Regions from separate parts of the Streptomyces sp. NPDC029138 genome, predicted to be linked through region 2. Evidence: riboswitches for the same ligand, from Rfam matches in the RefSeq annotation. Region 2 holds a riboswitch; the other holds the start of a gene.
The links. Region 2 has a riboswitch for glycine ahead of gcvT (glycine cleavage system aminomethyltransferase GcvT). Riboswitches for the same ligand answer to the same signal wherever they lie in the genome.
Positions count from the first base shown of each region.

Region 1: another riboswitch for glycine. It lies ahead of gcvP (aminomethyl-transferring glycine dehydrogenase); the one in region 2 lies ahead of gcvT (glycine cleavage system aminomethyltransferase GcvT).

Region 1 covers NZ_JBVHWM010000010.1:9,296-12,475, forward strand. The annotation lists gene ACZ4WH_RS11860 (DNA polymerase IV) at 1-1,220, shown strand, start outside; gene ACZ4WH_RS11865 (PRC-barrel domain-containing protein) at 1,142-1,513, opposite strand; glycine riboswitch at 1,633-1,727, shown strand; gene gcvP (aminomethyl-transferring glycine dehydrogenase) at 1,903-3,180, shown strand, end outside.
Region 2 covers NZ_JBVHWM010000040.1:21,264-24,443, forward strand. The annotation lists gene gcvH (glycine cleavage system protein GcvH) at 7-384, opposite strand; gene gcvT (glycine cleavage system aminomethyltransferase GcvT) at 522-1,640, opposite strand; glycine riboswitch at 1,683-1,795, opposite strand; glycine riboswitch at 1,796-1,891, opposite strand; gene ACZ4WH_RS27175 (AAA family ATPase) at 2,071-2,739, shown strand; gene ACZ4WH_RS27180 (enhanced serine sensitivity protein SseB) at 2,806-3,180, shown strand, end outside.

The DNA.
Region 1 (3,180 bases), on a different contig from region 2:
AACAGGTGATGGCGCTGCTGCGGGAGCTGTCACCGCTGGTGGAGCCGCTGAGCCTGGACGAGGCGTTCGTGGACCTGGAGGCCGGGGAAGCGGCCTGGGACGAGGAGTCGGCGCGGCGGGCCGGGGAGAAGCTGCGCGCGGACATCCTGGCGGTCACCGGGCTCACCGGGTCGGTGGGGCTCGCCGCCTCCAAGATGCTCGCGAAGATCGCCTCCGAGCAGGCCAAACCGGACGGCTTGGTGCTCATCGAGCCGGGCACCGAGCGGGCGCTGCTGGGACCGATGCCGGTGCGCACCCTGCCGGGGGTCGGGCCGGCCACAGGGGACCATCTGCGCCGGGCCGGGATCAGCACGGTCGAGGAACTGGCCGAGGCGGGTGAGGACGAACTCGTCCGGCTGCTGGGCAAGGCACACGGACACGCGCTGTACGCCATGGCCCTGGCCCGGGACGAGCGGCCCGTGGTCGCCGAGCGGGAGACCAAGTCGGTGTCGGTGGAGGACACGTACGACGTGGACATCCACGACCGGCTGCGGGTCGGCCTGGAGGTGCAGCGGCTGGCCGACCGGTGTGTGCGGCGGCTGCGCGAGGCCGGGCTGTCCGGGCGGACCATCGTGCTGAAGGTACGGCGGTACGACTTCTCCACCCTGACCCGGTCCGAGACGCTCAGAGGGCCCACGGACGACCCCGTGGTCATCCGTGAGGCGGCGGCGCGGCTGCTGGACTCCGTGGACACCACGGGAGGGGTGCGGCTGCTCGGGGTGGGGGTGTCCGGGCTCGCCGACTACACGCAGGAGGATCTGTTCGCGCAGGCGCTGCCGGTGCCTGCGGAGGAGGAGCCGGAGAAGGGGGCGGTGGAGGCTGCCGTGGAGCGGGCGGAGCCTGTCGAGCGGCAGTGGCGGGCCGGGCAGGATGTGCGGCACGCCGAGTACGGGCACGGATGGGTGCAGGGCAGTGGGCTGGGGCGGGTGACCGTGCGGTTCGAGACGCCGCAGTCCCCTCCGGGGCGGGTGCGGACGTTTTTCGTCGACGATCCTGCGCTGGAGGCCGCCGATCCGTTGCCGTTGGTTTCGGATGTCTCCCACCCGCACGGGGCTCCGCCCCGGACCCCGGAAGAGGCACGCGACCAGGGAGGAAGCCGCGATCAGGCCTCCTCCGACCCCGCCAGTTTGCCGAAGTCGTGGTCCGGGACGTTGGGGGGTGAGGCCACGTCCAGGCCGTAGTGGTGGTAGAGCTGGAGTTCCTGTTCTGGGGAGAGATGGCGGCCCACGCCGAAGTCGGGGGCGTCCTTGATCAGGGCGCGGTCGAAGGGGACGTGCAGGGTGCCTTCGACGAGTTCGCTGGGCTCCAGGGGCACGAAGGCGTCCCGGGAGAACAGGCCGGTGCGTATGGCCGCCCATTCGGGCACGCCGGTCGCGTCGTCCAGGTACACCTCGTCGATGGTGCCGATCTTGGTGCCGTTACGGTCGAACGCCTTGCGGCCGATCAGGTTGCGCGGATCGATGTCGGTCTGCACGGTCCCTCTCCCTCCACGTGGTCGCAACTCATCCGTAAGCACTACAAAAGAGCACATTCAAGGAGGCGGCCACTCGAAGGCCCTGGCGTTGACCTCGCTGGTACGCTGACAGCGGCTGCTGACCCCGTGCGGGAGAGTCCTCCGACCACCTCGGAGGCGCCGAAGGAGCAAATCCTCCCCGGAATCTCTCAGGCTCACGTACCGCACGGACGAGGTCACTCTGGAAAGCAGGGCGGATGTCGATCGGCTTCCGCCCTCACCGACGGTGAAAGCCGGTGCCCACGGGCGTCCGGTGAAGCTCTCAGGTCGAGATGACAGAGGGGGAGGCCGTCGGGGTACCCGCGCCGTGGTGCCCCTCGCAGGTCGCGTCAGACCAGGAGGCCTCCGCAATGACCGCCCATCGCATTCCGCTCTCCGAACTCGAAGCGGGCACCCCGTTCGAGCAGCGCCACATCGGGCCCGACCCGGAGGCGCGGGCCAAGATGCTCGCGCAGGTCGGATACGGCTCGCTGGACGAGCTGACCGCCGCCGCGGTCCCGGATGTGATCAAGAACGCCGACGCCCTGGACCTGCCGGGTGCCCGTACCGAGGCCGAGGTGCTCGCCGAGCTGCGCTCGCTCGCCGACCGCAACCAGGTCCTCGGCTCCATGATCGGCCTGGGCTACTACGGCACCTTCACGCCGCCCGTCATCCTGCGCAACGTCATGGAGAACCCGGCCTGGTACACGGCCTACACGCCGTACCAGCCGGAGATCTCCCAGGGCCGCCTGGAGGCCCTGCTGAACTTCCAGACGATGGTCGCCGACCTGACCGGCCTGCCCACCTCCGGCGCATCCCTGCTGGACGAGGGCACCGCCGCCGCCGAGGCGATGGCGCTGTCCCGGCGCATGGGCAAGAACAAGAAGGGTGTGTTCCTGGTCGACGCTGACGCGCTGCCGCAGACCATCGCCGTGATCGAGACCCGCGCCGAGCCGACCGGCGTCGAGGTCGTCGTCGCCGACCTCAGCGACGGCATCCCGGCGGAGATCGCCGAGCGCGAGATCAACGGCGTGCTGATCCAGTACCCGGGCGCCTCCGGTGCCGTACGGGACATCAAGCCCGTCATCGACCAGGCGCACCAGCTGGGCGCTCTCGTCACGGTCGCCGCCGACCTGCTCGCGCTGACCCTGCTGACCTCGCCGGGCGAGCTGGGGGCGGACATCGCCGTCGGTACGACCCAGCGCTTCGGTGTGCCGATGGGCTTCGGCGGGCCGCACGCCGGCTACATGGCCGTACACGAGAAGTTCGCGCGCAGCCTTCCCGGCCGGCTCGTCGGCGTCTCCGTCGACGCCGACGGCAACAAGGCCTACCGCCTCGCGCTCCAGACCCGTGAGCAGCACATCCGCCGGGAGAAGGCGACCAGCAACATCTGCACCGCGCAGGTGCTGCTCGCCGTGATGGCCGGCATGTACGCCGTCTACCACGGGCCGGAGGGCCTGAAGACCATCGCCCGGCGCACGCACCGGTACGCCACGCTCCTCGCCGAGGGGCTGAAGGCCGGCGGCGTGGAGATCGTCCACGGCGCGTACTTCGACACGCTCACCGCGCGGGTGCCCGGCAAGGCCGCCGCGATCGTCGCCGCCGCCCGGGAGAACGGGGTCAACCTGCGTCTCGTCGACGCCGACCAC
Region 2 (3,180 bases):
GACTCCTCAGCCGGCGGAAAAAGCGGTGTACTCGTCGGCGGAGAGCAGGTCGGCCGGCTCCTCCGCGACGCGTACCTTGAACAGCCAGCCACCCTCGAAGGGGGCGGAGTTCACCAGCGACGGGTCGTTGACGACGTCCTCGTTGACCTCGGTGACCTCACCGGTGACCGGCGAGTACAGGTCGGACACCGACTTCGTCGACTCCAGCTCGCCGCAGGTCTCGCCCGCGGACACCGTGGAGCCGACCTCGGGGAGCTGAACGAACACGACGTCACCGAGCGCGTTGGCCGCGTGCTCCGTGATGCCGACCGTCGCGACGCCGTCCTCGGCGGCCGACAGCCACTCGTGCTCCTTGCTGTAGCGCAGCTGCTGGGGGTTGCTCATGGCCTGAATTCTCCTGTACACGCGGGAGTGCTGATGACGGGGGGACTAGGGAAACCGCTGGTGAGCGGGCGAATGTGCGCAGGGTCACGCCCCGGCCACGGACCGGGGGCCCAGGGAGGCGCGACCGCGCCCAGTGTCTACTTCTGGCGCTTGTAGAACGGCAGCGCCACGACCTCGTACGGCTCGTGGGTGCCCCGGATGTCCACGCCGACGCCCTCGGTGCCCGGCGCCGCGTGCGCCGCGTCGACGTAGGCCATGGCGATCGGCTTGCCCAGGGTGGGGGAGGGGGCACCGGAGGTGACCTCGCCGATCACCTCGCCGCCGGCGACGACGGCGTACCCTGCGCGCGGCACCCGGCGGCCCTCGGCGACCAGGCCGACCAGGACCCGCGGCGGGTTCTGCTGGGCCCGGGCGGCGGCGTCGGCGAGCGCCTCGCGCCCGACGAAGTCGCCCTCCTTCTCGAACTTGACCACGCGGCCGAGCCCGGCGTCGAACGGGGTGAGGGACGTCGTCAGCTCGTGCCCGTACAGCGGCATGCCCGCCTCCAGGCGCAGCGTGTCCCGGCAGGACAGCCCGCACGGGACCAGCCCGGCGCCCTCACCCGCCTTGGTCAGCGCCTGCCACAGCTCGACGGCGTGCTCCGGCTTCACGAACAGCTCGAAGCCGTCCTCGCCGGTGTAGCCCGTGCGGGCGATCAGCGCCGGGACGCCGGCGACCGTGCCGGGCAGGCCGGCGTAGTACTTCAGGCCGTCGAGGTCGGCGTCGGTGAGGGACTTCAGGATGCCGGGGGACTCCGGGCCCTGCACGGCGATGAGCGCGTACGCGTCCCGGTCGTCGCGGACCTCGGCGTCGAAGCCGGCGGCGCGCTCGGTCAGCGCGTCCAGCACCACCTGGGCGTTGGAGGCGTTGGCCACGACCATGTACTCGGTCTCGGCCAGCCGGTAGACGATCAGGTCGTCCAGGATGCCGCCGTCGGCCTGGCAGATCATCGTGTAGCGGGCGCGGCCGACACCGACGGAGGCGATGTTGCCGACCAGGGCGTGGTTCAGGAACGCGGCGGCCTCGGCGCCGGTGACGGTGATCTCGCCCATGTGGGACAGGTCGAAGAGACCGGCCCTGGTCCGCACGGCGAGGTGCTCGTCGCGCTCGGAGCCGTAGCGCAGGGGCATGTCCCAGCCGGCGAAGTCGGTCATCGTCGCACCGAGCGCGCGATGCACGGCATCGAGCGCGGTGTGACGGAGTTCAGTGCTGCTCATCGGACGGTCGTCTCCCAGGGCGAGCGGACAGGCGAGGAACGTTCCTCCCCATCTGTCATCGGAACCTGAGAGGTTCGCCACGACCGCCACAGGGACGATCACGGCTTGCACCTTGGGTGGAGCCACTGACACAGCGGCCCGCTTTTCAGATGTGCCTCGCCCGCGCGGTAACGGGGCCTGAGAGATTCAAGGGAGGGACTTGCTCCTTCGGCGTCCCAGCCCGGGGCTGGGAACTCTCCCGCGCGGATTCAAGCGGCCGGTATGCAGTTGGCGGGCACATCATTGCACGCCGCACCCCGGCCATCCAGAGCGTGCTGCTTGTGACCGAGCTGTGGCAGAACGCACACGAACCACCTACCGTTGCCCATTACCTTCTCTTTACATACAACGGGCATGGGGATGACCGAGCCCACTGGGGAGGACGATCACGGTGAACAGGACATCGGCCTACGCCACCGACGCCGGCATCGCGGTGCCCGGACAGCCCTCCGCCCTGGCCCGCGAGCGCCGCGCGGACCGCCCCGTCCAGGTCGTCCGCGACCTGCGCGACCGCGCGGGCCGCAGCCCGCACGCCCTGCTCTTCGGCCCCCGCGACCTGGTGGTGATCACCGGTCTGCCCGGCAGCGGCAAGTCCACGCTGATGCACCGCGCGGTCACCGGCCACCGCGTCGACTCCCAGGACACCCGCGACCGCTGGGACGCCCGCGTCCCCCGCTTCGTCCCCTACGCGCTCTACCGCCCCCTGGTCCGCCTCGCCCACTACGCCGGGCTGCGCCGGGCCCTGCGCACCGGCGAGGGCGTCGTCGTGCACGACTGCGGCACCCAGGCCTGGGTGCGCGCCTGGCTGGCCCGCGAGGCCCGGCGCCGCGGCGCCACCCTGCACCTGCTCCTCCTCGACGTCAGCCCCGAGACGGCCCGGGCGGGCCAGCGCGAGCGCGGCCGGGGCGTCTCCCGCTACGCCTTCCGCCGCCACCGCCGCGCGACCGCCCGGCTGCTGCGCGCGGCGGAGAAGGGGGAGCTGCCCGCAGGCTGCGGCGCGGCCGTGCTGCTGGACCGGGACGCGGCGGACGTCCTGAGCCGGGTCGGCTTCACGCGGTGAGGCACTGTCACAGCCACCCGCTAGCCTTCTTGCTCACAGCAGTGGTTCCCAGCAGGCGGTAGGCAGATGGACTTCCCGGCGGACATTCACGCGGACTTCCCGGCACAGGCGCACCCCCACCCGCACGGCGGTTGGCCCGGCAACGAGCTGGAGGAGGTGCTGTCGGCCTCCCTCGGCATCCCCTCGGCGGGCGGCCGGATCATCGAGGTCCTCGGGCGGAGTTTCCTGTGGATACCGCTGCCCAACGGCGGGGGCCCGCACAGCGGCCCGCTGGACCTGCCGACGATGGACATCGACGGCCAGGTGTACGTCCCGGTGTTCAGCTCCGAGGAACAGCTGCGCCTGGTGGCCGGTTCCCATATGTCGTACACCATCGCCCCCGCCGTGGAGTTCGCGCGCGGCCTGCCGCCGCAGGCGGGCATCGCGGTGAACCCGGGCGGG